4 regions of the Priestia sp. LL-8 genome follow, and region 3 is predicted to be linked to each of the others. Evidence: riboswitches for the same ligand, from Rfam matches in the RefSeq annotation. Region 3 holds a riboswitch; each other region holds the start of a gene.
The links. Region 3 has a riboswitch for thiamine pyrophosphate ahead of thiC (phosphomethylpyrimidine synthase ThiC). Riboswitches for the same ligand answer to the same signal wherever they lie in the genome.

Region 1 (8,094 bases), 460 kb from region 3:
CGCTGATTCTTCGCTTCATGGAGAAGAAAGAACTTGATACCCATACAATGTACGGAAAGCATGCAAATTTAGAATAAAAAAAAGGTCTTGCTCTAGGCAAGACCTTTTTTGTTTTGAAACTTTCTATCTCACCAAATATTTATTTATCGCATAACTAAATGTACTTTATCGTTAACTTTTTCCAAAAACCCTATTCCAATTTTGTTGCATCTCCATAAAACGGCTGCCCTGCGACTTTAATGGATTCTGTTGGGCATCCTTCATACGCTTCCATCATCTCATCTTGCTGATGTTCAGGAACCTCTTTTGTTCCTTCGTTGTTATCTAGCACTGCATAAGCAAGACCTTCTGAATCGTAATCATAAAGATCTGGTGCACTCCCTCCACATGCTCCGCAAGCAATACATGTTTCCTTATCTACTATCGTAAAAGCCATAAAAAAACCTCCTTTACCTTTTCACTTTCTCGTTCAGAAAGTTACGTTCAGTATAAGAAGGTTTTTTTAAATTTGTTTTAAATTATTTAATTGGATTCTACAATATTCTCAAACATTTCAGCTACATTTGCCTTTTTCTTAATTAATCCTGACTCTTTTAACCAGTCCACATTTGACTGCCATGATTCTTTCGTTTGACTGCCAAATCCTTGTTCAGACTTCATTTTAGGAAGTAAAATATTTAAACTTTTTGTTTCCACGTCTTTTTCAAGAGGGAAGTTTGATTTATCTTGGTTATCTAATAGAATTTGAAGTGATTCTTTTGGATGTTTCTCTGTGTACTCATACCCTTTTGTCGCGGCACGCCAAAACGCTTTAATCGTATCAGAATCTTTTGCCCACGTTTGATCCCCAGTAACTGCCACTAGCTCATAGTACGATGGTACGCCGTAATCCGAAGGATCAATGTCAACTGTTTTGTACCCTTTTTTGTGAAGCAATGGTACTTCGTGATTAATATATGCCCCTATTACGGCATCTACTTTTTTACTAATCAGCGATGAATTTAACTCAAATCCTACGTCTACTAATTTTACCTTATTCGGATCTCCTCCATCGCTTTTTACCATTTTCTTTAGAACAGATTCACTTAATGGTGTTCCGCTGTAGCCTACTACTTTTCCTTCTAAATCTTTAGGACGCTTAATACCGCTATCTTTCAATGCCACAACTCGGTTTAGCGGAGATCTTACAATCGCTCCCACCGACTTTACCGGCACATCTTCATTTGCTCGTGCCATTGCTACATCAGGCTGATAATAAAGGCCGAGCGTAACTTTCCCCGCAGCTGCTAAATTAAGCGAGTCCGTTGGATTAGCAGGAAACTGTACTTTTACATTCAGCCCTTCTTTTTTAAAATATCCTTTTTCTTGTGCAGCGTAAATGAAGCTGTGCACTGCATTTGGGTACCAATCAAGCATAATTGTAACGTCTTTTAATTTTTTACTTTCACCAGCTTTATTTTCCTTGTTCTGACCGCAAGCAGCGAGCATCAAAACAAGCAGCAGGCTTAACCCAATCGCAAACCATTTTTTCATTCTGTTTTCCTCCACTTTAATGAACGTTTTTCGAAACCTACTACAATAATAAAGAATAAAATACCAAGCGCAGATAAAATCACAATTGGTGCAAATACACCAGCTGCATCAAACTGTGTCATCATGCGACGGCTGAAATATCCTAAGCCTGCTTGCGCACCTAACCATTCCCCAATGGCAGCACCTATTATACTAAAGGTAACCGCTACTTTGAGCCCTGAATAAAAATGAGGCAGTGCAGAAGGAATGTTCAACTTAAAGAAAATATCTTTTTTTGTTGCTCCCATCGTTAGCATGAGTTCTTTTAACTCTTTGTTTGTGGAACGAAGCCCGTCAAATGTGCTGACGGTAATGGGAAAAAACGTAATTAATACGGTCACAATCACTTTGCTCCAAATAGAGTAGCCAAACCACAGCACAAATACAGGAGCAATGGCAATGGTCGGAATCATTTGCGACGCAATAATAAGCGGATAAAAAGCACGCTCAATAAGCGGACTCCAATTCATCCATACAGCCAGCATAACTCCCAGCACCACGGATATAACCAGCCCAATTACGACAATAGATAGCGTAGCTGGTAAATGTTTAAACAATAGATCCATTCGCAAATCCCAAAGCTTTGTTAAAATACCGCTGGGCGTTGGTAAAATAAACGGATAGTTTACAATGCGTGCTCCAATTTCCCAAGCAGCCAGCAAAATGAAGACTAAAATCACTGAAGCCCCGTACTTTTTCATGTGTTCACCTTCGATCTTAGCTGTTCAATTAAATAATCTTTCACGTCAAGCACACGCTGTTGATTCAAATCTTTTTGCGTTCGAGGCCTGCTAAGCGGCACTTTAACCTCTTCAAGATAACTTACCGGCTTGTCTGAAAAGATAAAAATACGATCTGACAAAAAAAGCGCTTCGTTTACATCATGAGTGATAAATAAGATGGTGTGCTTACGCTTTTGCCATTGTTCAAGCAGCCATTCCTGCATCGACAAACGCGTGATTGCATCAAGTGCACTAAAAGGCTCATCTAAAAGCAGCACGTTAGAACCGCTTAATACCGTCCGCAGAAACGAAACGCGCTGCTTCATCCCTCCGGATAAATCACTTGGAAAACGGTTTTCATACCCTTTTAGGCCAAACTCTTCAAGCAGCTGAGACACTTGCTGATGAGCACTTGCTTTTGACACATTGTGCAGCTCAAGCGGCAGCGCTGCATTGTCTAAGATTGTACGCCACGGAAGCAGCAAATCTTGCTGCGGCATGTAGCCTACTTTTCCTAGTCGCTTTTCATAAGACTGCCCGTTAATCACGATATCGCCTTCACTCTGCTGTTCAAGACCTGTAATGAGACGAAACAACGTACTTTTTCCAGATCCGCTCGCTCCAACGATACTGACAAACTCGCCTTCTTTCACGTCTAAGTTTAATGATTTTAAAATCGCTTTATCACCATTTTTGTACGTAAAACTGACGTTTTGAAAAGATAACACAGAGTTATTCATGAATTGGCCACATCGCTTCGTTATAAGCCATATCCCAGAACATATACTCAAAACGCGTCGTATTTAAGAAAATTTCTTCGAGCTTTTCTAACTCCGCTTCTGATTTGTCTTCAGTAAGTGAGTCAAATAAGTTGATACACCACGTCGCAAGTTCTCCAAATTCTTCTGAGCTGTACATTTCAATCCACTCGCGGTAAAATTCATTGCTAGCTCCAGGCTTTTCACTGAGTTCTTTTCCTATTTCCCAGTAGCTCCACATACAAGGCAAAAGAGCCGCCACTAATTCAGCTAATGTTCCGCTTTGACCAACGTGTAGCATATAGTGTGTGTATGCAAGCGTTGTAGGCGATGGCTGCGCTTTTTCTAATTCTTTTTCGCTGATTTCAAATTTCTTGGCATACTCACGGTGAAGGCTCATTTCTTCATTTAACGTAGAATCTAAAAGGCCTGCAAATTTCCCCATCGTTTGAAGATCGGTAGCTTTCATGGCTCCAATTGCAAATAACTTGGCATAATCAATTAGGTAAAGGTAATCTTGAATCATGTAAAAGCGAAACTTTTCCTTTTCAAGCGTTCCGTCTCCCATTCCCTGTACGAAGGGATGATTATGATTTTGACGCCAAATAGGCTGCAGCTTTTCGTATAATCGTTCACTAAATTTCATGATGTTCACTCCTTATGCGTATGCAGCCACGTATAAATGAACTGCACCATCACTTTTGTATATTGAACAAGCTGATTAATATCTAATTGTTCGTTCACAGCATGTGCATTTGCTAAATTTCCCGGACCGTAAATAGCCGCCGGAATTCCCGCATCAGCTAGCCATCCCCCGTCTGTTACGCTAGTTGACACATCAATTGGAGGCTTTTTCCCTTCCATTTGTTCATGAGTATTTGCAAGCAGCTGCACTCCTCCATGATTTTCATCAATTTCTAATGACGGAAAGATTTCTCCTCTGTCTTCGATCATTGATGTGCCTCCCCATTCAAAGGTTGGCAGATTATCTTTTAACCATGGATCCGCTTTTGCAATAGCTAAAATGTATTCTTCCACTTCTTTTGATACTTGGTCGTACGATTCATTGGGATAATAGTGAACGGTGATCCACAGCCTGCATTCATCTGCAATAAAAGCAGCATGTCTTCCGCCTTCGATTACTGCTGGATTAATCGTATTTGTCCCTGGCAAAAATCCTGGATAGCTCTTTGTAACAGCCCAGTGACGCTCCAATTCTTGCAGCCCTCCGATCACTTTTGCCATCTTTTCAATAGCGCTTGCGGCTAAAAGCCCTCCTCCAGCATGAATCATACTTCGGCGTGTACCGTCATGATAGGTTTTACTGCTTTTTATCGTAATCCATCCCGTGATGACTCCGCCTTGACCTTGAATATGCAAATCACTTGTATCCGCTACAAGCGCAAAGTCAGCTGTATACCCTTTCTGACAGCATTGCAGCGTACCTGCCTCTCCTACTTCTTCTCCTACAACGGATTCAAAAATCAAGTCTCCCGGCAGCTTGATTCCTGCTTCCGTTAAAAGCTGAACTGCAAACAACGCTCCTGCCAAGCCGCCTTTCATATCAGCAACTCCGCGTCCGATGATTTTATTGTCTTTCACGACAGCTTCAAACGGATCTGTTTCCCATTTTTCATTTTCTTGTACCTCAGCAACATCCATATGACCGTTAATAATCAGGCTTTGATAGTCAGCTGATTTTTGTCCTTTTAACGTACCCACTACGATGGGGTCGTTAGAATATAAGTCCCACATATCAATGGAGAAACCGCAGTTTTTAAGAAAATTCGCTACGTACAGCTGCGCTTCATGAGAATTTCGTGCAGGAGGCGCTGGCGTTTTATACGAAACAAGCGTTGTTAATAACTGGATTAACTCTCCTTTGCGCTCCTCTACCTGTTTGACAAGCAAATCAATTGTTTCTTCCATGTATGACACCTTCCTTTACGCATAAAAAAACACTTCTTTCGCAGGAAAGAAGTGTTTTTGTTTATGTACACAAAATTATTATAACGAGTTCGTAAGGAAATCCCATACAAAACATCCATTACAATACCTCTTTCCTACGCTAGTATTACCTAGTTCAGGTTATAAGGGTTAAGACTTCTCGTCTCTCTCAGCTTCGAAAGCACCCCTAGTGGTGTTGTATCTCTATGAAATTAATCTATTATCATATGTTTACCTGTAATAGTTTTATCATAGTAAAGCGTTTTATTCAATAGAAAGGTTCATGATAGGGTAATGAAAATAGTTTCCTTTTTAGTAAAATAAAAAGCACACACCTTTTTCAAGCAGTGTGTGCTCTTTGTTTTTGTAAGATTACTAGTTAGCTATCAGCTTCTTTAAAAATACACGTTTTTTCCATTTAGACAGTAATAAGCTCAAGTTTTTGACCCGATCTCACTAACGAAAGCAGTTCATGATCTTCTTCTATCACATGCCCAATCACGTTAACATTAGCATTTGCAGGCAAATTCCTTTTAGCTATTTGAACCTCTCCTCTGTAACGTCCGTAGCCATCATTGTCCATTGTAATTGCTCCAATTCCGCGCTCGACTGTATGATATGGCGGCACTGGTTCTACAGATCGTGTATCCACCAAACGCAGAACGTCTCTTGATATATCCGGACGCACGCTGTACGTTCCCTGTATATGAGGTGAACGAATGCGTAGCGGAATAATGCGGTTTTCTTGATATTGAACTAAACGTTTTAATAAACTTGAACTGGCGTATGGATCTCCAATATAAACCTCCGTTACTCCGCATCCGTATAAATCTACTGCAGAGATAAAAGGACATCTATTACGGTCCTTCTCTCTAGTAGGAAGACCTTGATAAATAGGACCTCTCTTTTCGCCTTCTCCAGGAGTATAAGCACACACTGGAATACAAAGTTCATTGAATAAATCTGTCTGCTGTTGAAAAAACGTTTCTTCAAGCCCTGTTTCAGGCCGCGGATAAAAATTATGCCAAGCAAGCAGCTGATGATGATGAAGGCCTGCAGATAACAGCGCTTCTATTTCTTGTTTTGACAATGTACTTGCATTAAGGGCAATATAAAACTCATTCGCAAGTAAAATCGTTTCTTCTACGCTAAAGCCATCGTCTAGTCTAATACCTGATACGCCAAGTGAAGATAGAGTCATAAGGCTTTCGATACCTAAATGAACTGGTGTATCCTTGGATACATCTGCATACACGCTTATTCCACACTCTCTAGCCACATGAAGCAATTCTTTTGCCCGTTCAGCCAAATCTCCTTTTTCCTCTGGAATGTGAAGTGAAGTGAATGCGCGTGTAACGCCGCATTCACTCGCTTCTACTAATCTTTGTTTGGCATCTCTATCGTTCAAATAAAACGAAATGCCAATCATTCAAACTCCCTCGCCATTTCATCGTTAAATCCAAAGAAATAGGTACAAATAAAGCCTGCTGCGTAAGCAATAACTAATCCAAGTAAATAAAGAAGAATTTGATGCGCATGAACTAAAAACGTAAGCGGTAAACCTGATACTCCCACTGCTACAGTTGCAATATGGAAGTGCGCCTGAAACGCTCCGCCGATTCCAGCTCCAAGACAAGCGGTTAAGAATGGACGCCCTAAAGGAAGTGTGACTCCAAAAATAAGCGGCTCTCCGATTCCGAGCAGTCCTGAAGGAAGTGCGCCTCCAATTGCTCGCTTTAAACGTTTTTTCTTTGTTTTGATATAAATAGCAAAAGCTGCACCGACCTGACCGGCTCCGCCCATTGCTAGTATAGGAAGAAGCGGATCATCTCCAATTGAATTGATAAGCTCTAAATGAACAGGAGTAAGGCCTTGATGCAGTCCCGTAATGACGAGCGGCAAGAACGTTGCCCCTAAAACAAAGCCTGCTACAACTCCTCCAACCTCTAAAACTCCTAAAAGACCTTTTGTGATTCCGTCTGAAATCAAGCCGCCGATTGGCATGAATACCACATACGTAATAATTCCTGTAATTAACACCGTAACGGTTGGTGTAATAATAATATCCAGTGACTGAGGGACAAATTTACGTACTCGTTTTTCTAACACGGCCATAAAGATTGCTGCAAGCAATACGCCTATTAAGCCACCCCGCCCCGGCAGAAGTGCTTCCCCAAAAAGTTTAATATCAGCTACGGCAGGATTAATGACTAAAATACCGGCTAAGCCTCCTAGAGCTGGCGAACCTCCAAACTCTTTTGCGGCATTAATACCTACTAAAATACCAAGATAAGCAAATAAACCGCTTCCGATAACGGTTAAAAGAATAGCAATCTGTGAATCCGCCGGAAGCCACTTCGCTTGCACAGCTGCTTTTGTCACTCCAGTAATAAGTCCAGATGCTACAAGAGCAGGTATCAACGGAATAAAAATACTTGCAATTCGGCGAAGCAAGAGCTTAAACGGAGTTGCATTTTTTTCTTTTAGCTCCGATTTCCGCTGTGCTGCACGATTTTCTAAGTTAATACCGCCGGATTCATCAATTAACTTTCCAAACTCCTCTGTTACTTTGTTCACTTTGCCGGGACCAATAATGATTTGCAGCGTTTCTTCTTCCACTAACCCGAGCACGCCTTCAAGTTTTCGTATATCTGCTTTTTTAACGATTGAATCATCTTTTACAGTCACGCGCAGCCGCGTCATACAATGCGTATACGCTTCAATATTGGATGCTCCCCCAAGCATCTCCAAAACAGCCTTTGCTAATTGATGATTATCTAAAGACATGTTAATCCCCCTTTGTATTTTCCTCTTAGATGGATACGCCACTGAGGAAACAGACCACAAAATCCCCTTTTTGCAATCGCTTTCTTTTTTTATTTTTTATCTTTCAAAAACTGAATGGCATCTCTTGTTTTGTCAATATACTCAATCGTCTGGTCGTACTGCTGCGCTGCAATACTTAAAAATAAAACATCAATCACATAAAGCTGGGCTAAACGAGACGATGTAGCTGCGCTTCGAAACGGCGCTTCTTGAGAATAAGACGTATACAAACAAATATCTGCTAAAGACGAAACGGTAGACTGTCCGTA
Region 2 (8,094 bases), 1.7 Mb from region 3:
GTTTTAGTACACCAAACGAAAGCGCTGATGGGATACCTACTACGAACACAAGAATCCCTGATAAAGAAGCGTAGCGAGTTCGTTTTGTCTGATCGTCTTTGGTTAAAGCAGCTACGATAATTTCCAGCAGTGAAAAAGCAGACGTAAGCGTAGCAAATAGGAATAAAATTAAAAACAGTGCTAAAAAGACGGTGCCAAACGGCATTTTCTCAAATACTGTTGGCAAGACCACAAACAAAAGTCCAGGTCCTTCAGTTGGCTTTAATCCGAACGAAAAAACAGCTGGAAAAATAGCCAAGCCCGCCAGCAGCGAAACAAACAAGTTTAAAATAGCAATGGTGCCTGCAGAACGCGTCAAGCTTACTTTTTTCCCTAAATAAGAGCTATATGTCACCATGCAGGATAATCCCACGCAAAGCGAGAAAAACGACTGACCGAGCGCATAGAGAATAGATGACCCTGTAATGGCTGAAAAATCCGGTTTTAAAAAGAACTTTACTCCGTCCATAGCTCCGTCCAATGTTAAAGAGCGCACAACAATAATGATAAAACAGATAAATAACAGCGGCATCATATATTTATTAGCACGCTCTATTCCTTTTTGTACGCCTTTTGAAATAACAAACACTGTAATTAATAAAAACAGCGCCTGTGCACCTAATACTACATAAGGTTGACTAATGACAGCATTAAATAGCGGACCATACTCTTTTCCGCTTAGCATGCCGGTTACGCTCATAATCGTATATAAAATCACCCAGCCGCCAACGACGCTGTAAAAGGAAAGCAATACGACACAGCTGACTACTCCCAGCCTGCCAATCCATACCCAAGCGGACTTCGGGGCAATTGCCTTATAAGCACTAATTGCTTCTTTTCCCGTATGTCTTCCAATGATAAATTCTGCCAGCAGAAGCGGCAATCCAATAAAAATTGTAAATAAAATAAACAACGCAAAAAATGCTCCACCGCCACTGGTTCCCGTTACGTATGGAAATTTCCATATCGCTCCTAGACCAATTGCTGCCCCAGCAGATGCTAAAATAAAACCGAGGCGTGAAGACCACTGATTTCCTTTACTCATATAATGTTACTCTCTCCTCTTCTAAACTCAAAACTCACCTGATTAGTACTGTACCATAAATGCAGAAGAAAATCATTCCCGTTTTACTTTTTTGTATAAAATGATATTTATATAAAAAAATGAAGAAGCAGCGGCTTCTTCATTTTAGGTTCGATCTTTTTATTCAACAATTATTCTCTGTACGATGATTCATCTCCACGGTAGGCTTCCTGATTTGATATTTCTTCAATATGCATATGCCCTTCTCTTTCTAACCGAAGAACCGTACGCTCTGCATCTTCATAACTCTCGCACGTCACTTGTTTATACTCCATAGTATCTTTATCTGTGTAAGCGACTATATATGTTTCCATTTTAACTCCTCCTATATAACCTATATGTAACGTATGTTGCCTTTTTCATTTATTTCTAAACATATAGGCTCCAAACCAAGAGCCTAGCATACTATAATAACGGGACTTCAATTTAAAAAAGTTGAATTTTTCATTACGCACCGATGCAACATGGAGGTTACACTTATGACATTTATTTTATCATTCATACCAATTGTTGTTCCTTTTGGTATTTTAATTAGCTTAATTGCTTTTACAGCTGCTTTTTTACAATCAAAAGAGCATCATAAAAAGCTCTAGCTTATATAGGCTAGAGCTTCTTTTTACAAACGTCTATAGCGCTTAATCAATCCTACAATAATAGCAATTGCTAATAAAACAACTGAAATAATGACCGTGATTACAATGGACTGATTTCCACTTTGTTTTACCGCAATGGCAATATAAGCCCAAACAAAAACAAGCGGATAAACAGCGTCTCGGTTTTTTAATGTGAATGTAATGCCAAGCACGGCCCCTACTAGCAGCATAATAATCGTCCAGGCTAACTCGTTTAAGCCAAGCAAATGTTCTATTCCATTCGCTTGAAATACGACAAACACATTAACAATAGTCGCAACGGAAATCCAGCCAAGATAAAGGGAAATCGGCAGACGCATGAACCATGTTGTCATCCGAGAATGCTGAATGATGGAATACACAACCATTAATGTACCCAAAATAAAGAACATAACTAAAAGTGATAACTTATAGTAATCGTTTTGGAAAATAAAAATCCATGCACTGTTCAACAAACAGTTTAGGAAAAACCAAATGCCTATACGTGCGTATATCTCCTTTTGATCTTCTCTTGCAAAAAATTGACGTATAACCCAAATGGTTAATAATAAATAAATAACGCCCCAGATAGCAAAGGCATAACCGGCTGGTGTAAACAACGTAGGAACTTGTGCAGAAGCCTCTGCCGTTGTTTTTCCTCCTATTGGAATAGCATTTGCTAAATAATTCACAAGTAGTGTAATAGCCAAACCTACTACATTTAATACGGCATACAAACGAAATTTTGCCATTTTATTCTCTCCTTTCTTCTATTTATAGGGGGAAATGTTTTGGAGACCAAAACGGCTCTTCCCTTCATTAATACCTCTTCTCCCCTAAAAATATGCATTTTTACACAAAAATGATTAAAAACAGCTTAAAGAAGCTGCCTCTTTAAGGGATAAAAAACAGTTTGCTTCCAAGTTTTAATATCACTTTTCATTTTTCAGAATATATGGTAAGTTAAACATAGATTAACAGGAAGTCCACTAGGGGTGCCCATCGGCTGAGACAAGTTTTCTTGATCCCTTTGAACCTGATCTGGCTCATACCAGCGTAGGAAAGTGGCAATGTTCAGTTTCTTACTGTCCTTTGCCACTCCGCTTATAAACGGAGTGTTTTTTATTTCCTTTATGTGCTTGTTTGTGACTTCCTCATATTAAAGGAGGATTTTGATGTCATTTTCATCTCAATTAAGACAAGAAGCAAACTATATTTACGAAGCAATTTTTAACCATCCTTTTATTAAAGGAATTGCTGAAGGAAACGTGCCAAAAGAAGCGCTTATTCACTACGTTTCTCAAGACTATGAATACTTAACAGCATTTGTCCGCATTTACGGCGCTGCTTTAACAAAATGCCGCACGCGCACCGAAATGGAAGCCTTTAATGCCGGCATTTCTACGGTGTTACATAGTGAAGTTCACCCTCACAATAATTTTTGTGAAGTAGCAGGCGTACGCTATGAAGACCTTCACACTGAGACGCTTTCACCGACGGCTAGTCACTACATCAATCATATGATGAGCGTTGCGCATACAGGCAGCTTAGCGGAAATCATTGCCGTGCTCCTTCCATGTCCGTGGACGTACGTTGAAATTGGCCAGCGCATTACAGAGCAAGTAAATCCATCTCCTTCTCATCCTTTTTATGAATGGATTCAGTTTTATAATAATGAAGAAATGAATGGCACAACACAATGGTTTTGTAACAAGCTTGATGAACTTGCAGAGCAAGCCACTGAAGAAGAACGTAACCGTATGAAAGATCACTTTATCAAAAGCTGTGAACTCGAGTATTTATTTTGGGAAATGGCATATACCCAAGAAAAATGGCCGCTTTCTCAGCTTTCACTTTCAAAATAACAAAAAAGCCTCCTATCAGGAGGCTCTTTTATTTCAATAATTTTTTGATCATTTTCAAGCTTTGTTTTTCCGAAGGATAGCGGAATGACAAATCAAACTTGGTTGTTTGAGACAGCATGCTTTTAAAATGAGAAAATGTCCGGAAGCTGTCTTCTCCATGATATTGACCCGTACCGCTCTCTCCTACTCCGCCAAAGGGTAAATACGGCGTAGCGATATGCATAAGCGTATCATTTATACAGCCTCCTCCAAATGAAAGACGCTCCGTTATGACGTTTTGCACATCTTCACTTTCTGTAAATAAGTAAAGAGCTAACGGCTTAGCTTTTTCTTGGACTTTGTGAACGACTTCGTCTAGCGTTTCGTATTCAATTAAAGGAAGAATTGGTCCAAAGATTTCTTCTTGCATAACGTCCGAATTCCAGCTCACTTCACTTAACACCGTAGGCTCTATTGTTAACCTGTCCTTCTGATATCCGCCTCCAACTATAGCATTTCCGTCTTTTAAAAACTCAACTAGCCGAGTAAAATGGCGCTCACTGACAATACGGCCGTAGCGGTCGCTTTCAAGTGGATTACTACCGTAAAATTGATAAATTGCTTCGCGAAGTTTCTCTACCAGCTGCGCTTTCACTTTTTTATGCACGAGCAAATAATCAGGAGCAACACACGTTTGGCCTGCATTCATTCCTTTGCCAAACATAATCCGTTTCGCTGCAAGATCTAGGTTTGCATCTTCATGTACAATGCACGGACTTTTCCCGCCTAGCTCAAGCGTGACTGGAATAAGCTGCTTCCCTGCTTCTTGCATAATAATTTTCCCTACATTTACACTTCCCGTAAAGAAAATATAATCAAGGGGCTGTTTTAAAAGCAGGCTTGTCGTGTCTACAGCGCCTTCAATCACCGTCACAAATGCTGGATCAAAAGCCTCAGCTAGTAATTCTTGTATAACGCGAGATACGCTAGGCGTTAATTCAGAAGGCTTGATAATCGCCGTGTTTCCAGCGGCAATCGCTCCTACTAAAGGAGACAGCGCTAATTGAAACGGATAGTTCCACGGGGCAATAATTAACGCGACTCCATACGGTTCAGGAACAATTTTCCCTTTAGAGCCCACATGTGTTAAAGCGGTTTTTACTTTTTTAGGCTTCATCCATTTTGCTAAATGCTTAAGCGTAAATCGAATTTCCTCTAGTAAAATTCCAATTTCTGACGTGTACGCCTCTACTTCAGATTTATTCAAGTCTTGTTTTAACGCATCCATAATTCTCTGCTCGTTTTGTTTGACTACGTCTCTGAGCTTATTCAGCGCTTGAATGCGGCTGCTGATGCTCTTTGTCTTTTGCGCATAGAAATATTGCTTTTGTGTGGAGACAATATGCTCAATGACCGTTTCATCTGTGATATAGAATTGCTCGTGTTTCATCTCTTTCATCTCCCTATAAACATTCGGCTTCAACTGTAGCAAGCAAGCTTTTTAATAGCTCAACTGCCTCGTTTAAAGCTAATGAATAATATCTCTGCGTCCCTTTTTGCTCAATTTTTACAAGCTTTTGATCGCGTAGAATTTTTAAATGATGAGAAATTGCCGGTCGTGATAAAGTAGACTCGTTTGCAATCTCATTAACGGTTAAAGGCTCTTTTTCGGCGAGCAGCAAAATAATGTCTTGTCTTGCTGAATCACTTAGGGCCTGAAAGACAGGAATGCTGGCACGAAATAACTCGACTGCTTTTTCACTCATACATAATCTCCTTTATTTAATTTCTTGTGTTCTGCGCACAACGGAGGAAAGCCATTTTCTTGGCACGAAGCGCGGGATGAACGTGGCAAGGCGAAACTGTACTCCTGGTACAATAACCGTCTGCCCTTTCATAAATTTTTTATAGCCCACTTTAACAACTGTTTCTACATCCATTGCACCGCTTTGAAAAAGCTTGGAGTTGCTTAGCTGGGCTCGGTCGCTAAAACCAGTTTTAGTTGGACCTGGGCATAGAGCACTTACCGTTACATTGGTACCTTTTAATTCATTTTCAAGGGCCTCTGTGAAAGATAACACGTACGCTTTTGTTGCGTAATATACCGTCATAAGCGGACCCGGCATAAATGCAGCAACAGATGCAATGTTTAAAATTTTTCCGCGGTTTCTTTTGACCATATCGGGTAAAAATAATTTTGTTAAATGAGTTAATGCTCGAATATTTAAATCAATCATGTTTAACTCTTCATCTAAAGCTGTTTCAATAAATTTGCCGTATAGTCCAAAACCAGCATTGTTCACTAAATAATCAACGTGCATTTTTTTATTTTTAAGTTCTTCATATAATGACTGTATCTCTTCTTCTCTTGATAAATCCTTAACAACCGTTACCACTTCAATATTATAAGTAGATTTTAAATTCTCTCCAAGCGCTGTTAGTTTATCAGCGCTTCTGGCAACTAAAATTACAGGATGTCCATCCTTTGCGAATTGATAAGCTAACTCTTTACCTATTCCTCCGGACGCACCGGTGATGAGCGCATAATGCTGTGACATAATATTCACTCCTTATGTTTATATGTTCAAGAACTTAAACATTTAAACTTATCTTATAGGATTCATTTTTTCCCGTCAACTGTTTTCTATACTCTCTTGATCTTCTCTATTTTTAATTTTTTCCATTAGCGGATTTCTGTACATTTTTTTACAAAATATGCGCTTTCTTTACATAGAAGGCTAATGTCGTCTAGTTTTGACAACCTTTGTCACCTAGCAGGAAAACAAGTGAAGATATGGTGAATACAACATACAACAAATAATCCATTACATAGTTGGATGAAAATAGATAAGGGAGGAAATGAAAAATGATGGAGACATATACAATTAAAAAAGTAAGTGATCAATTAGAGGTAGAAAAGAAAACGCTAAAACAATGGGAAAAATTATTGGGCAGCTATTTAACAATTGAACGAGTAGATGGGGCCCGTGTCTATACAGAGGAACAAATTGAATTATTTAATGATATTAAACAGCTGTTTGATGAACAATGTACGTTAGATGAAGTCAAAGAATACGTTCAGCTGCTGATAAAGGAACAAGAAGAACAGGAGCATTTAGTGATGGAGTCAGAGGCAGCGGTTTCAAAAGAAGATGGACCGGCACAGCTAAAAACAGCTAAAAAAGAAAACGTCATTGATTTTCAAGAACACTCCAATAAACAAGTAAAGCAAGAAAAGAAGAAAACTGCCGACAAGCAGGAAAACATTCCAAAAAATAAGCAAGAAAAGATCCCCCCTATACCTGAAGCGCGATTAGCTACCGAAGAAGAAAAGCAGACCATTTCTGCTTCTATTGAAGAGCCAAAACCAAATGACCTTGTCGTGAATGAAAAAGAACTGCTTCAAGGGGAATTAGTAGAAGCTGTTCGCCGCTATGAAGATGTGTTTGAGGTACTTGATACATTTAAAGCTGATTTGTTAAAAGAAATGCGAGAGGGTATGCGAAATGAAGTTCGCGAAGAAATTGTCGGAGAAGTAAAAAGAGAGCTTGAAAAAAGTGCTACCCAAACTGTAGAAATGGTGGAGTCGGTCGGGGCATACATCTCTGAGTCTTCAGAACGCAGCGCAAGAGATGTAGAAAATATGTCTAAAAAAATTATCCGTTCTAACGAAAAATCGTTTGATGAAGTCACTTCTTTGATTGAAGATTATTCAACAATCGCTGAAGAGAAAACCGAGGATATGCGCCTGTTCATGAAAGATGTGATGGAGAATGCGGATGAATCCTCTAAAGAAATGCAGTATTTACTAGACCGATTCTCAAGCAACTCCACTGTTGCGATGAATCAAGTAAAATTTATGGTTGAAAAATTAAACAATTCTTCAACTAATACGACAGAAGAGCTTCGTGATTTAATTGATTCAATGAATGAGGAACGAGTCTATTATTTAAAAGAAATGGAGAAAGAACGTAAGCTTCATCGTCAAAGCGTAGCTGAACGCGAAGAGATGTTTAGTGATTTTGTCCAAACCTTTAGACAAACCGCCGCTGCTGATATGAAGCGAAAACGGAAGTGGTGGAAGCTGTTTCTCTCCTAAAAACACCGGCCCTATGGTAATAGGGCCGGTGTTTTTTAATAGTATGAACAATAGTAGTTTGTATGTAAGAAATGTTAAGGTAGCGTGTGGCGATGAGACGTTATACTTTGAAAAACATGATAGCCGCTTACCGATACGCCTATAGTTCCTGCTCCTGGAAACACTGTATCTCCGCATAACCACAGTCCTTGTAAGCCAGATCGATGCGAAATGCTGTTGAACAAGGCATGATCTAACGTTTGCGGAAAGCCTCCCACTCCGCCGTTTGGGCGAGAAGTGAACCTTTCCCATGCTTTAGGAGCTCCCGAAATTTGATGCTCTGCTTTTTCAATGCTAGGAATAATGGTTTTAATGCCTGCTACCATTTTTTCCTCAAGAACTTTTTTTTGAAGGTCATAGGCTTCTTTGTTACTCCAC
Region 3 (8,094 bases):
TAGTGAAAGAATTAGTTAGCAAGTATAGCATTCTTGCGCATAGGATAAGAGTAACCAACCTTTGAACTAAAGGTATTTGTCAGAAACTTTCGGTATAGCTTATGCATGCCAAGTAAAAACGTGCAGGTGTTTTTTAAATAAGGAGGGGAATAGCGTGGGAAAAGAAGTAGATAAAAGTTTTGCTGTCTCAAAAGAAGACTGGTCCCTCCATCGTAAAGGCCACGATGATCAAAAAAGACATCAAGAAAAAATTAAAGAAGCCATTAAAAATAATTTACCGGATTTAATCACAGAAGAAAATATCGTGATGTCCAATGGAAGAGAAGTCGTTAAAATTCCGATCAAATCATTGGATGAATATCGAATTCGGTACAATTATGATAAAAACAAACATGTGGGTCAAGGTGATGGAGACAGTAAAGTTGGGGATGTAGTAGCACGTGACGGATCTGCAGGAGATGGTCAAAAAGGAGCAGGAAAAGGTCAAGGAGCAGGAGACCAGGCTGGAGAAGACTACTTTGAAGCGGAAGTGTCCCTCATGGAGCTTCAAGAGGCTTTATTTGCTCAATTAGAATTGCCTAATCTTCAGCGAAAAGAATCTGATCAAATTGTTGTGGAACACATTGAATTTAATGATATACGACGTACAGGTTTGATGGGGAATATTGATAAAAAACGAACGATGATGAGCGCTTATAAGCGAAATGCAATGACAGGAAAGCCTACTTTTCATCCTATTTATCCAGAGGATTTAAAATTCAAAACGTGGAATGAAGTTATAAAGCCGGAATCGAAAGCGGTCGTCTTAGCTATGATGGATACGAGCGGTTCGATGGGCATATGGGAAAAATATATGGCACGTAGCTTTTTCTTTTGGATGACACGCTTTTTACGTACGAAATATGAAACAGTAGAAATTGAATTTATTGCACATCATACAGAGGCAAAAGTAGTGTCAGAAGAAGACTTCTTCTCAAAAGGAGAAAGCGGAGGAACCATTTGCTCATCTGCTTACCGAAAAGCGCTTGAATTAATTAATCAAAAGTATGACCCGAGCCGCTATAATATTTACCCGTTTCATTTTTCAGATGGCGATAACTTAACTTCAGATAACGCAAGGTGTGTAAAGTTAGTAAATGAATTGATGAAAGTGTCAAATATGTTTGGGTATGGAGAAGTAAATCAGTACAATCGACATTCTACTTTAATGTCCGCGTACAAAAACATTCAAGACGAAAGTTTTAGACATTTTATTTTAAAACAAAAATCAGACGTTTTTCACGCGATGAAAAGCTTTTTTAGAAAAGAGACAGAAGACCAGAAATATGCATAACCTAAAAGGCCTAGACTTATTATCTAGGTCTTTTTTATGCGGTTTATTCAACGCTTCTTTGGAGATAGTAAAAGTACGACTTTATCCAAAAGGAGAATAAGTGAATGAACGAAAATATAAAGAGGGAAATGCAAAAACATCAACAAAATCAGCGGTTGAACGCAGCCGAGTTAGGTTACTTATGGGCGCAATATTTAGGCGATACGCTATATGTATGTGTTCTTGGGTATTTTCTATCTGTTGTAAAAGATCCCGAGATTAAGGACCTCTTAAAAAAAGCACATCATATTTCACAAACTCATGTAGACGAATTGACGGAACTATTCAGTTCGGAAAAAATTCCAATCCCAGTAGGTTTTGGGGAACAAGATGTGAACAAAGGAGTTCCTGCTTTATTTGATGATATTTTTATGGCTATCTATGTCAATGAAATGGCTATTGGAGGTATGAAGAAATATGCCAGAGCGCTAAGCGCAGTGAGAAGGCAAGATATTTATGACCATCTATCCCGATGTGTAAAAGAAAGCGACAGTCTTTTAGAGAGTTCTAACCACGTTATTTTAAGCAAAAGCATGCTGATGAGACCTCCAGTTATTCCTTATCCTGTAAAAGTGAATTTTGTGGACCAGAAAACGTTTATATCACCACTTTTCTCTCAAATGCATCCTTTAACTTCTTTGGAGGTTACGGCTATTCAAGAAATTGTTAATACAAATGTATTAGGTAAAACGCTGATGCTGGCATTTAGTCAAGTAGCTACCACACAAAAATTACGCTCTTATTTTTTTGATGGAGTCAAACTTGCGAGTAAGCAAATCAAGCACTTCACCGAGTTACTGTCTGAAGCTGATTTACCAAGTCCGAGGCTGCTTGATGCATATGTAACCAACTCAACGATTTCACCGTTTTCAGATAAACTGATGATGTATCATACTTCCACAGCGGTGACGATCGCTATTGATAACTGTGGTGCTGGTTTGTCTATGTCGTTCCGTTCGGATGTAGCAGTAGAATTTTCTCAGCTAATTGGACGTATAGGAAAGTACGGAAAAGATGGAATTCGGATTATGATTGAGCAAGGTTGGATGGAAGAACCTCCAATGGCAACTGATCGTAAGAAGTTGGCGGAGAAATAAAAAAGAATATGTTGTCGATTATCAGTAATTTTGCGGTGCTGAAACATATATAGCTAAACGAAAATAGGTTGCTCTAGACCCACTTGAAGGAACAGTGATAAGATAAAAAAGCTGATTTTTCAAGAAGTAAGTCGAGGTGTGCAAATGAACAATAGTATAAGGGAGTCCATTGCGAAAAAAGTAGCGTGGATTAGCGTATGGAGCAATATTGCCCTTACGCTAGGAAAAGTAATAGTAGGATGGATTGGAAATAGTGATGCCGTGTTTGCTGATGGTATTCACTCTGCAGCGGACGTATTTGCCTCTATTATTGTATTATTGGTTATAAGAGTAGCGAATAAGCCAGCAGATGATGACCATCCATATGGGCATGGAAAAGCAGAAGTAATTGTCTCAGGAATCGTAGGAATTATTTTATTGCTTGTATCATTTTATGTGGTATTTGAAGGAGTCGTTGGTTTATTCCATCCGGTCGAATCTCCAAATATTTTAGCTATGTGGATTGCTGTTATCTCGTACATAGCAAAGGTATTGTTGTACCGTTATTCTTTAAACGTAGCGAAGCAGCACCACAGTAAGGCAATTGAGGCAATTGCATTCGATCATAAAGCAGATATTGTTGCTTCTATTGCAGCGGCAATTGGTGTTTTATTATCCATTATTGGTGATAAAATGGACGTTCAACTGCTGTTATATGGAGACAAAATAGCAAGTATCTTTGTTGCTTATTTAATTTTTAACATTGCCAGACAAATGATGGGAGAGTCTTTTCAAATCTTAATGGAAGGCAATATTGATGAAGAGCTACTGAAAGAACTTGAAGAAAGCATTTATGAATTTGAAGATGTGAAGCGGATTGATCGCGTTCGAGCAAGAGAACATGGCCATTACATATTAGTGGATGTACGTATTTCAATTGACCACTTTAAAACAATTAAGGAAGGTCATGATTTAGGACGAGAAATCAAAGCAACACTTATGAAAAAGCATGATAATATTCAGGAAGTATTAATCCATTTGAATCCTTATTATCCAGATTAAATAAGAAGCAGCGAAGTGTTATCTCGCTGCTTCTTATTATTTATAGATGTAGAAATTAATGAAATGAGTAGAATAAAATGATGAGGATTTTTATTTATAAAGAATCAAGTTTAATAAAATTGTATAAAGGGAATTGTATTTATTTATTGATGTGATAGGATAAAAAAGCATGTACATGCATTCACTACGAATGAAAGCAATGGACGGGTACATATAGATAATAATAAATGGTTTTGGGAGTCAAAGAAGGTGATGTTGAAGTGAAGGCAAGCATCAGATCAATCGTTAAAAAAGTCATGTTCACTCTGTTTATTGCGTATACGGCAGTGGTCATTTATGCAACTCTCATAAGGGAAAACGAACATGTTTACGGAAAAGCAATGAACTTGGATTTATTTAGCACGATCCGTCTGATGTGGGACAGTGGGAATATAATGCTCACTCTGACAAATATACTGGGAAATATTGTGATGTTTGCGCCGCTTGGAATGTTTATTCCTATGTTTATGAAGTGGTTTGATGGTTTTATTCAAGTGTTTACGACGGGTTTCTTAATCAGTTTTCTGATTGAAATTTTACAGTACAAGCTAACGGAACGAGTATTTGATATTGATGATATCTTTTTGAACACGCTAGGTACATTTATAGGCTGGGTTATTATTAAAATACTATATTGGGTTAAGAACATGCTGAAAGCACGTTTCAAAAAAAGATGAAAGGACTTCTTTACGAAGTCCTTTTTGCATCTTGTTGATAGAAACACTTAATGCAGCGCTTTACGGAAGAATGTGAGGATTCAACGATAATGTGCTGACAATTTTGCTGAACAAATAATAACTTTCTTTCAAGCAGCTTAATTTGTTCTTTAAGCTGTTCTACTTCATTATTGATAGATATTTGAACCACTGTTAACAAACTCTTTAGCTTTTTCTTTCATTCCTTCTTCTCTTACTTCGTTTACATCTTTTTCATTTTCTTGAGCCATGTTACGAATATCTTGGGAAATACGCATTGAACAGAATTTAGGTCCACACATTGAACAGAAATGGGCTGTTTTAGCACCTTCAGCGGGAAGTGTTTCATCGTGATATTCTTTTGCGCGCTCTGGATCTAGTGACAGGTTAAATTGATCATTCCATCTAAATTCAAATCTTGCTTTAGACAGCGCGTTATCGCGTTTTTGTGCTCCTGGATGGCCTTTTGCTAGGTCAGCGGCATGAGCAGCAATTTTGTAGGTAATAACCCCTTCTCGAACGTCTTCTTTATTTGGAAGACCTAAGTGTTCTTTTGGCGTTACGTAGCAAAGCATAGCTGTCCCAAACCATCCAATCATTGCAGCACCAATACCTGATGTAATATGGTCATAGCCTGGAGCGATGTCGGTTGTAAGCGGTCCAAGAGTATAGAAGGGAGCTTCTTGGCATATTTCCATTTGTTTATCTACATTTTCTTTGATAAGGTGCATAGGGACGTGTCCAGGACCTTCAATCATAACTTGTACATCGTGTTTCCAAGCAATTTTAGTTAGTTCGCCAAGCGTTTCTAATTCACCGAACTGTGCCTCATCATTAGCATCTGCAATGGAACCAGGACGTAGCCCATCGCCAAGGGAAATAGAAATATCGTATGCTTTACAGATTTCACAGATTTCTTCAAAGCGAGTATATAAAAAGTTCTCTTCATGATGAGCTAAACACCACTGCGCCAAGATGGATCCTCCGCGTGAAACAATACCTGTCGTACGTTTCGCTGTTAGAGGAATATAGCGTAAAAGAACACCTGCGTGAATAGTAAAGTAATCAACACCTTGTTCTGCTTGTTCAATTAATGTATCGCGGTATGCTTCCCACGTTAGATCTTCTGCTACGCCTTTTACTTTTTCAAGCGCTTGGTAAATAGGAACGGTCCCTACAGGAACAGGCGAGTTGCGGATAATCCATTCGCGTGTTGTATGGATATCTTTTCCTGTTGATAAATCCATAATTGTATCGGCTCCCCAACGCGTTGCCCATGTCATTTTTTCTACTTCATCTTCAATAGCTGAACGAATAGCTGAATTTCCGATATTAGCATTAATTTTTACATGGAATTTGCGGCCGATAATCATCGGTTCGCTCTCAGGGTGATTGATATTATTAGGGATAATCGCACGTCCTCTTGCTACTTCTTCACGCACAACTTCAGGATCCATCTGTTCACGAATAGCGATAAACTCCATTTCGGGCGTGATGACTCCTTTTTTCGCATAGTGCATTTGCGTTACATTTTGATTTTTTTTTGCGCGCAGCGGTAAACGACTAGTGTTAAAGCGCTCGTACTGATCTCTTGGATCACCATCATAATAACCGTTATCCTGTGGCTGAACAGTACGGCCTTGATATGTTTCTACATCGTTTCGTTCTGCAATCCACTTTTCGCGCAGAGCCGGTAATCCTTTTTGTAAATTAATTTCATAACGGGGATCTGTATAAACACCGCTCGTGTCGTATACACGTACGGGACTATTTTCTTCTTCACCAAAAGATCCTGTAGTAGGAGACTGATGAATTTCACGCATAGGTACTTTAAGGTCTTCTCTGGATCCTTGGACATATACTTTGTGACTGTTTGGAAAAGGCTTTTTCATAGAAACTGATACATTTTGTTTTGACATTACATATTCCTCCGGTTTCGCATAAAGTGTAGCTATACCGAACCATAAAAAAATCGGGTTCTGTGATAGACAGAACCCGATGGAATAGGCGAAAAAAGAATAAACATATACTATTCTTTTCAAGACTACTTCCCTCCGCTGGTATAACCCAAATCAGGTTCAAAGGGTTAAAGAGTTTTATTGCACTCTTCTCTCAGTCTGAGCTATCAGACACCCCTAGTAGAAATAACATTCGAATTATTCAATTTACGGCTTAAGTTTACCATCATTCGGTAAAAAATCAACCCTTAATATAAAAAAGCTAGACAATTAGCGTTGTCTAGCAGCGTCGATTGCAATTACAATAGCTGTAATAATATGCATGATAAATCCTAAAAATGGAATCCAAGCAACCAGTGAGGTAACAAGCCCTAGTATGTTTCCATAAGCAGATAACCCGCGTCTATTCGCTAAAATGAGTGTGATAGCATGAAGAATAAATCCAATAAAAAGAGGGGTATAACTAAAGCCCATAACAATCCCAGCGCCAATTAAAGGAATTCCGAGTAACGCTTCATACCCAGCAGTAACCCATTTCATTGTACGTACATTTCCATTCATAGTAAAAAGCCTCCTAAAAAAGATACTATTATATACGAGAAAAGAGAGAAAAAAGTTTCAAATTACTTAGGGGATATGTCGTATAAGCAAGCACTAGTTGATTAAAATGATAGATGACAGTAAAGGGTATGGAAAAAACATAATGATTTAGTCATTTTTTCACACCAAAGAAAAATAGTCTAGATGATTCATTTTTAGCTAAGGGCCCGGAATGTATACCGAACACAGCGACTGCTTTTTAAAACAAATAAAAGCTGATATCTTGTTTTTGGGTTCTAGCATGTAAGGTTTTTATTACAAATTATTAAAGATTCTTATCTTTTTGCAAATACACATTGTATTTCATAGTTTTAACAATTATGATAAAAAAGCAAGTGTCAAAATAGGAAAATAGTTGAGCATGTAAAACGAAGCGATAAGCTTATTAATTTGAAAGAAAGGCAAGGTATATAGCTTTATGTGGGAAATTATTGTAGCAATCATTTTAGGGATTGTAGAAGGTTTAACAGAGTTTGCTCCTGTTTCGTCAACTGGGCATATGATTATTGTGGATGACCTGTGGTTGAATTCAAAAGAATTATTTTCATCTCCAGTAGCTAATACATTTAAAATTGTTATTCAGCTAGGGTCGATCTTAGCAGTAGTTGTTATTTTTAAAGATCGTTTTATTAATTTATTAGGATTGGGAAAAAAACCAGCTGCTCCAATTGGACCGACAAATCGCTTGAATTTAATGCAGGTAATTGTTGGTCTGTTACCCGCAGGAGTGTTAGGACTTTTGTTTGATGATTACATTGATGAACATTTGTTTTCTTTAAATACGGTGCTAATTGGCTTAGTGGTTGGAGCTGTATTAATGATTCTAGCAGATTTGTTTGGACCTAAACGTCCGCGTGTAGAGACGGTGGACCAAATGTCTTATGGACAAGCACTAGGTATAGGACTGTTTCAATGTATTGCTCTTTGGCCAGGTTTTTCTCGTTCAGGCTCAACGATTTCAGGAGGGGTTCTTCTTGGAATGAGCCATAAGGCAGCCGCAGATTTTACATTTATTATGGCAGTGCCAATCATGGCAGGAGCAAGCGGACTTTCATTGATTAAAAACTGGCAGTACTTCACATCAGATGCACTACCGTTTTTTATTGCCGGTTTTATCAGCGCCTTTATTTTTGCGCTGGTATCCATTCGCTTTTTCCTAAAATTAATTAATCGCATCAAATTAGTGCCATTTGCAATTTATCGAATTGTTTTAGCAGCTATTCTATATTTTGTATTTTTATAAAATAAATACGCGTGTTCTTTAGTCCCTTAAACTTCTAATAGAGACTCAA
Region 4 (8,094 bases), 110 kb from region 3:
CGTGTGTATGCTTTGTATTCATCTTTTCATGCGTGATTTCAACGTACGTATGACCATCATACACTATATCAATCATATCTTGATGAGATTGATCATGTCCGCCTTTAATTACCACGTGCTTTACACCCAGCTCATGCATCTGTTTTGCCGCTTCTTTTCTGTCTTCAATCGTGTGAATTTCTTTACCCGTGATGACTTCCGCCTCCGGTATGTTCGGCGTAATGACTTCACAAAGAGGCAACAATTCTTTTAGAGCCTGTACAGCTTCTCTTTGAAGAAGAGATTGACCACCTTTTGCAATCATAACGGGATCAACTACAATATTTTGCAGTCCGTACTGTTTGATTTTACGAGCCACTGCGTAAATAATATCAGCACTGAACAACATACCTGTCTTCACTGCATTGGGAAATAAGTCAGTGGCAATTGAATCTAACTGCGTTTCAACTGCTTCTACTTCTAAAGGATAAACTCCTTGAACGCCAACTGTATTTTGTGCAGTCACAGCTGTAATAACAGACATGCCAAAAACGTCACGCTCTTGAAATGTTTTTAAATCTGCTTGAATTCCTGCTCCTCCACCGCTGTCTGATCCAGCAATGGTTAATGCTTTTGGTACTGTCATGCTTGAAACCTCCATCTCTTTCTTACCCAATATACCGATGATAAAGTGACTTTGCTTCTACTATATCGTTTGTTCCATGGACAAAGACTCGTCCATCTTGAAACATCACTAAACGGTAATCATCTACATAAAAAGAAAGCAGATACGGATTTTGTTCAATTTTATATCCTTTTTCTTTTAATCGTTCACCTAAAGACTGCAGCGGCTGCTTAGCTGATTTGCCCGGACGGATTTGTACCGTGTTTCTTCCGCATAGCACAGCTGTTTTCGTTTGATTTTCATATTGTAAAAAGGGATACGTTTGTTCACTGCCGCATGAGCGGCAAGCAGATTTGCGAAACACGTTCACATTGATGCTCGTATACTCATTTTTCCATACGTCAAACGAAACAAGTTCCCTTCTGAGCGCATTCCAGTCTCCGACTAATATTTTTAACACTTCTGTTACTTGATGAGCGACTACCATTTGTACAGCAGGACTAATAATCCCCACTGTATCACATGTTAACCCTCCAAGCGGTACAGACTCAAGCAAACAGGATAAACACGGTGTTTCACTTGGTATGATAGTATAACTAATTCCATAACTTCCTACACATGCTCCATAAATCCAAGGAATATCATATTTTTGTGATAAATCATTCATTACAAGGCGTGTGTCAAAATTATCGGTCGCATCAATCATAACATCTATCCCCTCAACAAGCTGTTCTAAAACTTGAGGGGTACCGTCTGCTACGTGCGCTTCTACTTTTACATCATGATTAATATCGTGAAGCCGTTTTTTAGCGGCAATTGCTTTTGGGATTCTTTTATCAGCATCTTTTTCACTATACAATTGCTGCCGCTGAAGGTTGCTCCACTCTACATAGTCCCGGTCAATGAGCGTTATTTTCTTTACCCCCGCTCGCGCAAGGGCCTCGGCGTTCCCTGTTCCAAGAGCACCTGCTCCTACAATCAGAACATGCTTTTCTTGAATTTGCTGCTGTCCGCCTTTTCCAATAGGTTGAAACAGTTCTTGGCGGGAATAACGATTAATCAACCGATACTCATCCCTTCTGTTGGACTGCTTGCCGTTGCATATTGTTTCTTTTCAATACGTCCTGCTTCAAATGCTGCTCTTCCTGCTTCAATCGCTAGCTTCATAGCACGAGCCATTTTCACAGGATCTTTTGCTCCTGAAACAGCTGTATTTAATAACACACCATCTGCTCCTAGCTCCATAGCTTGAGCCGCATCTGAAGCCGTTCCAATACCTGCATCTACAATTACTGGAACAGTTGATTGTTCAATGATAAAACGCATGTTCAACGGATTAATAATACCTTGACCTGAACCGATAGGCGAAGCTCCTGGCATAATGGCATGTACGCCTAACTCCTCTAAACGACGCGCAAGTAAAACATCATCTGATGTGTAAGGTAAAACGGTAAAGCCCTCCTTTAACAGCTCTTCACTAGCTTTTAATGTTTCAACTGGATCAGGAAGCAGCGTTTTATCACATCCAATTACTTCTACTTTCACCATGTCACAAAGTCCAGAAGCTTTAGCTAATTTAGCAATACGTACCGCTTCTTCTGCAGTTTTTGCTCCAGCCGTGTTAGGTAACAGAGTGAAACGCTTCACATCAAGCGCTTCTAGTAAATTAGGCTGATTTTGATCAAAAATATCCATTCGTCTAACAGCAAATGTTAAAATTTCTGTTTCCGACTCTTCTACCGCTTGACGCTGAGTCGTAAAGTCCGGAAATTTCCCTGTTCCTAATAATAAACGTGAATTAAATGTATATTGTCCAATTTTTAACATACTCTTCATCCTCCTCCTACAAATGAAACGACTTCTAATGTATCTCCATCTTTTAAACTTGCATCACTATGTTCTTCTTTTTGTAAAATGTTCTTGTTTAGCTCAACAATTACCACTCGTTCATGCAGGTTCTGAGCCTGCAACAAGTGCTCGACCGTTTCAATTTCATCTCCAACAGTAACGGTCTTACCATTAATGATTAGATTCAATGAACTCCCTCCATTACTCTCGTTAGCTGAAATGATGTAAAAAATGAATGATTCGGCTCTTTCCCTACCAAAGCATCAGCCATAATTTTTCCAGTTGCAGCACTTAATAAAATACCGTTTCGGTAGTGGCCAAACGCCATGTGTAGATTCGCTATTTCAGGATGCTCTCCTAAATAAGGCCAGCCATCATTTGTTTGTGGACGAAGACCTGCCCATGCTTTTTCAAATGTGGCTTCTTTAATAGCCGGCAGAAGCACAGCAGCTTTATCCAGCAGAAATTGAATACCTTGTGCAGAAACGGTCTTAGTAAAATCATGCTGCAGCTTAGTTGCCCCGATTACGATTCTTCCACCAGCCTTTGGAACTAAATAAAAACCTTCATCTAAAAAAATCGTTTTAGAAAGCAGCGGCTTATGACTTTGAAGAGCAATACACTCTCCTTTTACAGGAAATACCTGACCTAAATGTTCAGAAGAAATAAAACGTTTAGCCCATGAGCCTGCTGCGATCACTACTTTTTCTCCATAAAAAGAGCCTTTAGACGTCTGTACACCTTTTACTGTTTCATTTTCCGTAATAAGAGAATGAACGTCACAGTATTCAAATACATCTGCTCCGTGATACAAGGCTCCATGAGCAAGAGCATGTGTTAACTTAGCCGGAGCTAGCTGGCCGTCTCCAGGTATTGTAATGGCTCCGTATATGTCTGGAGAGAGCCCCGGTTCTAACAACCGCGCTTCTTTTACGTCGATCCATCTTACATCTTTGTCCCATTGATGATGCTGATCGGCTTTTTTCTTTAATACGTGTGCATCTTCTTCTGTTACAGCGACTTTTAATAAGCCTTTTTGAATAAGCTCTACGTCGATTGCCGTTTTTTCTTTTAGTTCCTTCACCAGTTCAGGAAACATACTTCTGCTCTTAATAGCAAGGTCTAAAAGAGGACCTTCTTCATCAATTTCAGCTTGAGCACCTAAAATACCAGCAGCTGCACTTGAAGCTTCACAACCAATTTGATTGCGCTCAAGAATGGCTACTGACGCTCCTTGTTTTGACAAATGATAAGCGATAGAAGAGCTAATTATGCCTCCTCCGACTAACAGTACATCATAATGCTGCTTCATTTTCTCCACCTCCAGATGTCCATATATGAGAATATTGTTTGATTGCTTTAAGCGGATCTTGCGCAAGCATGACACCAGACATCACAGCTATACCGTGTGCTCCTGTTTGCAGCACCTCTTTGGCATTTACAGGTGTAATTCCACCAATCGCAATAACTGGTATCTTCACAGCGTCTACTACTTCTTTTAACGCTGCTATCCCTCGGCTTTTTAATTCTTTTTTTGAATGAGTTGAATAAATATGTCCGTATAGAATATAGTGAGCTCCATCTTTTTCAGCTTCTAGAGCTTCTTCCACAGAGTGAACTGATTTTCCGACAATAAGAGAAGGAAATGCGTCTCTAACGCACGAAACGTCTAAACTATGATAGGCAAGCTGCACCCCTTTTGCTTTTAAAGCATGCGCTACATCAACTCGGTCATTTACAATCATTTTAGAGCGACAAAATGGCAGGCTTTCTAGTAAACATTGAATCTGCTTTGCCGTTTTCTTTTTTTCTCTAATATGAATGGCACCCGCAAAAGGCACGATAGCCGTTAAAATGTCCCGAACCTCTTCAATTGGCTGCTTATCTGTTGTAATGACATGAAATTTAGGAATATCCATATGATCGAAACCTTTCCATTCAGAATAAAGAGAAATTTCAATCACTTTATCTTGTGTAGAGGGCTTTATTACATACAAAAAAACCACCCTACAACGTAGAGTGGTTAGCATGTATCGTTATGTAAACATGATCGCCACTTCCCTACGCTGGTACAAACCAGATCAGGTTCAAAGGGTCCGAAATACATTCGTCTCAGCTTCAAAAAGCTCCCCTAGTGATTGCTATTTATTGATTTTGTTTTTGCACTTAAAATTATAACACAACTAGATGTAAATACAATATCTCTTTATGCTCTTACGGCTCTCTTCCTTTTATAGATGTATCTTTTAAGCTTCTTTACTAAGAGGCCCGGCGCACCGCACCATTCTGCTTTTTATATGGTTAGTAATCGGTATAGTCGTCAAATTCTTCTTTGTCTTTTTCCTTTTTCCGATCCCATATAAACAGCAGGAGTAACATAATAAAAGTTAGAATATAAAAACCGTAAAAAATAAATGCCGCCACAACATTTATAAATAAAAATAAAAAACCGATGATCTGACCTGCAACAGCCACAATCAACAAAATGTATTTCCAAACTTCTGCTTTTCTATCCATTCTCTACTTCTCCGTCTTTTTGTTTTTCCCTACTAGAAACTACTAGAAACGTTCTCTTTATTTAAATAAAAACGTTCCTGCCAGTAAACCGACTGTAAATAAACCAATTGTTCCAAATGCTGAAATCCCCACGTACACCAACATTTTCTGATAAGATTTTTCTCGAATTAACTGCACGGTTTCCACACTAAACGTTGAAAAAGTGGTAAAAGCCCCGAAAAAACCAATGCCGATCATTAGAAATATTGAATCATTATAAGCATGACTCGGAACCTTTCCATAATAACTACCGTAAAAAAGACCAAGTCCAAACGCACCAAGCAAGTTAACAAACAGCATTGATACTGGAAAAGGAGGATTTGAAGCTGTTTTTGTAACCTTTAATCCCAAAAGATAACGGCATATGCCTCCAGCTGCCCCCCCAAGTGCCAAGCTCACTATGCTCATTTACTTCACCTCATGTACTTTTACTAAATTTTTTCCTGCCGCTTCACCGCATAGATAGCCTGCTAAAGCAAAAAGGATTCCACCTACTAAAGAGACAATGAAATAAATGGCTCCACCCCATAAATAATGCTGAGTGAGAGAAACGAAGTCTCCTGCAAACGTTGAATACGTGGTAAAACCGCCGCATAAGCCCACGCCTAGTCCAAGCTTGATCCATTCCTTTGGCTGTTTCCATGCAAAAAATCCCGTTAATAGTCCTAATATGAAGCTACCTAATAGGTTTTCAATTACTGTTCCTATTGGATACCCCGTATATAATAAGGAAAGATTTAGAAAATAACGTGCATATGTACCAGCGATAGCACCAAAGGCAATTGAGATTAAGTTTATGGCTTTCATCATATCGCTCCGTTTCATAAATTCTTCTTTAAGTGTACCATAAGGAATTTATTTCTACCTTAACATTTAACTATATGTTTATTGCACCAAAAGTCATGAAAAAATGAAAGAGAAAATCGTCGCATGAAACTTCCTTTTTACTCCTCAAACATCCCTTAAAAATCCATTTAATCCAAATTATAAAATCTTTCTGTATCCTTATGACAAACCGTGTATAGAAGGTATATTTCCCTTATTTTAAGTCACATTAATCGTATAAGTTTTTTTTGTTGACTTTTGCTGTGTTCTTGTTTAGTATCACAGAGTATCATTTCCTATCAGAATACTAGGGGGTTTAGAAAATGAAGAAATTTGCTGCACTTTTGTCGCTACTATTAGCTTTCACAGTTGTGCTTGCCGCATGCGGTTCTAGCTCAAAAAATGAAGCAAACAATGGAGACAATAAATCTTCACAAGAAGATTTATACAATAAAGTGAAAAAAGATGGCGTATTAACAATTGGAACTGAAGGTACATACCCTCCGTTCACTTTTCATGACGACAAACAAAAGCTAACTGGGTTTGATGTAGAATTGGCTCAAGAAGTAGCTAAACGTCTTGGCGTAAAAGCTGAGTTCAAAGAAACACAGTGGGATGGCATGTTTGCTGGATTAGATGCTAAACGATTTGACATGATTGCTAATGAAGTTGGTATTCGTGAAGATCGTCAAAAGAAATACGATTTCTCTGATCCATACATCCAGTCAGGGGCTGTATTAATTGTTCGTAAAGACGAAAAAGATATCAAATCATTTAAAGATTTAAAAGGAAAAAAATCAGCGCAGTCATTAACAAGTAACTATAAAGACATGGCTCAATCTTATGGTGCAAACATTACGAGTGCTGAAGGTTTTGCTCAAGCAGTAGAACTAATGAGCGCAAACCGTGTTGATGCTACAATCAACGATAAATTATCGTTCCTTGACTATAAGAAAAAGCACCCTAACGCACCTATCAAAATCGCGGATGAAAAATCCGATGGTGCTGCAAGCGGCTTTATGTTTAGAAAAGACAGCGGTAAGTTAGTGGATGAAGTAAACAAAGCATTGAAAGATATGAAAAAAGACGGAACATACGCAAAAATTTCTAAGAAATGGTTTGGCGAAGATGTTTCTCCTAAATAATATTTTCCCTGATGGAGAGCGATTGAATCAATTGATTTCAATCGCTCAATCATCTCTCTTACCAATGCTAAAGGGAGCTATTCAATATTCTATTCCACTAACATTAATCACGTTTGTACTCGGTATCATTTTAGCTGTCTTAACAGCCTTGGCTCGTTTATCATCTATAAAAGTTTTAAATATAATTGCGCGCATCTATGTATCGATTATTCGAGGTACACCGCTGCTTGTGCAATTATTTATTATTTTCTACGGCTTACCCAATTTAGATATAACAATTGACCCATTTATCTCTGCTATTATTGGATTTTCATTAAGTGTAGGTGCGTATGCATCTGAAATTATCCGAGCAGCGATTCAATCTATTCCTAAAGGACAGTGGGAAGCTGGCTACTCACTTGGTATGACCTATTCCCAAGCGTTAAGACGGATTATTTTACCGCAAGCAGCACGTGTATCGATTCCGCCATTATCTAACTCTTTTATTAGCCTTATTAAAGATACGTCACTTGCATCGCTTATTCTTGTTTCTGAGATGTTCCGTAAAGCTCAAGAAATTGCTTCGACTAACTATGAATTTTTACTTCTTTATAGTGAAGCAGCGCTCTTGTACTGGATTATGTGTACAATCTTATCCATTATCCAAGGACGCATTGAAATAAGACTAGATCGTTACGTATCTAAATAACCGTTTCGAGTAGCTAAAGGAGTTTTTCATATGATTAATATCAAAAATTTGCATAAATCATTCGGTGATTTGCAAGTATTAAAAGGGATTGATTTGGAAGTTGAACAGGGCAAGGTAATTGTATTAATTGGTCCTTCTGGATCGGGTAAAACTACTTTTTTACGTTGCTTAAATCTTTTAGAAATCCCAACAGACGGCACGATTGAACTTGATAAAAAAAGCATGAATTTCACCAAACCTGTTCGTAAAAAAGACATTACTTCATTTCGAAGCCTAACAGGTATGGTCTTTCAAAACTATAACTTATTTCCTCATAAAAGTGCGCTTGAAAATGTTATGGAAGGTCCTGTAATTGTAAAAGGCGTTTCTACTCAAGAGGCAGAAAAAAGAGGTAAAGAATTGTTAACACGCGTTGGCTTAGGCGATAA

Region 1: it holds a riboswitch for thiamine pyrophosphate, as region 3 does, so the genes downstream of both, U9R83_RS04525 (acetylornithine deacetylase) here and thiC (phosphomethylpyrimidine synthase ThiC) in region 3, are expected to answer to the same signal.
Region 2: it holds a riboswitch for thiamine pyrophosphate, as region 3 does, so the genes downstream of both, tenA (thiaminase II) here and thiC (phosphomethylpyrimidine synthase ThiC) in region 3, are expected to answer to the same signal.
Region 4: it holds a riboswitch for thiamine pyrophosphate, as region 3 does, so the genes downstream of both, U9R83_RS02800 (thiamine phosphate synthase) here and thiC (phosphomethylpyrimidine synthase ThiC) in region 3, are expected to answer to the same signal.

What each region holds. Positions count from the first base shown of each region.
Region 1 is NZ_JAZAQH010000001.1:872,645-880,738, reverse strand. It holds gene hxlB (6-phospho-3-hexuloisomerase) at 1-77, shown strand, start outside; gene U9R83_RS04550 (ferredoxin) at 191-436, opposite strand; gene U9R83_RS04545 (ABC transporter substrate-binding protein) at 523-1,533, opposite strand; gene U9R83_RS04540 (ABC transporter permease) at 1,530-2,273, opposite strand; gene U9R83_RS04535 (ABC transporter ATP-binding protein) at 2,270-3,034, opposite strand; gene tenA (thiaminase II) at 3,027-3,698, opposite strand; gene U9R83_RS04525 (acetylornithine deacetylase) at 3,704-4,981, opposite strand; TPP riboswitch at 5,096-5,198, opposite strand; gene U9R83_RS04520 (MupG family TIM beta-alpha barrel fold protein) at 5,418-6,428, opposite strand; gene U9R83_RS04515 (PTS transporter subunit EIIC) at 6,425-7,786, opposite strand; gene U9R83_RS04510 (MurR/RpiR family transcriptional regulator) at 7,876-8,094, opposite strand, start outside.
Region 2 is NZ_JAZAQH010000001.1:2,072,504-2,080,597, reverse strand. It holds gene U9R83_RS10535 (sodium-dependent transporter) at 1-1,084, opposite strand, end outside; gene U9R83_RS10530 (hypothetical protein) at 1,255-1,437, opposite strand; gene U9R83_RS10525 (TspO/MBR family protein) at 1,740-2,486, opposite strand; TPP riboswitch at 2,716-2,814, shown strand; gene tenA (thiaminase II) at 2,910-3,599, shown strand; gene U9R83_RS10515 (aldehyde dehydrogenase) at 3,628-5,028, opposite strand; gene U9R83_RS10510 (ArsR/SmtB family transcription factor) at 5,042-5,344, opposite strand; gene U9R83_RS10505 (SDR family NAD(P)-dependent oxidoreductase) at 5,357-6,136, opposite strand; gene U9R83_RS10500 (helix-turn-helix domain-containing protein) at 6,445-7,677, shown strand; gene U9R83_RS10495 (FAD-dependent oxidoreductase) at 7,752-8,094, opposite strand, start outside.
Region 3 is NZ_JAZAQH010000001.1:417,539-425,632, forward strand. It holds gene yhbH (sporulation protein YhbH) at 155-1,333, shown strand; gene U9R83_RS02275 (DUF3231 family protein) at 1,438-2,469, shown strand; gene U9R83_RS02280 (cation diffusion facilitator family transporter) at 2,614-3,510, shown strand; gene U9R83_RS02285 (VanZ family protein) at 3,771-4,226, shown strand; gene thiC (phosphomethylpyrimidine synthase ThiC) at 4,394-6,163, opposite strand; TPP riboswitch at 6,277-6,391, opposite strand; gene U9R83_RS02295 (hypothetical protein) at 6,473-6,763, opposite strand; gene U9R83_RS02300 (undecaprenyl-diphosphate phosphatase) at 7,221-8,045, shown strand.
Region 4 is NZ_JAZAQH010000001.1:523,681-531,774, reverse strand. It holds gene thiD (bifunctional hydroxymethylpyrimidine kinase/phosphomethylpyrimidine kinase) at 1-625, opposite strand, end outside; gene U9R83_RS02820 (thiazole biosynthesis adenylyltransferase ThiF) at 648-1,667, opposite strand; gene U9R83_RS02815 (thiazole synthase) at 1,664-2,431, opposite strand; gene thiS (sulfur carrier protein ThiS) at 2,437-2,640, opposite strand; gene thiO (glycine oxidase ThiO) at 2,637-3,764, opposite strand; gene U9R83_RS02800 (thiamine phosphate synthase) at 3,748-4,371, opposite strand; TPP riboswitch at 4,494-4,595, opposite strand; gene U9R83_RS02795 (hypothetical protein) at 4,754-4,969, opposite strand; gene crcB (fluoride efflux transporter CrcB) at 5,027-5,416, opposite strand; gene U9R83_RS02785 (fluoride efflux transporter FluC) at 5,417-5,833, opposite strand; gene U9R83_RS02780 (amino acid ABC transporter substrate-binding protein) at 6,157-6,978, shown strand; gene U9R83_RS02775 (amino acid ABC transporter permease) at 6,962-7,666, shown strand; gene U9R83_RS02770 (amino acid ABC transporter ATP-binding protein) at 7,697-8,094, shown strand, end outside.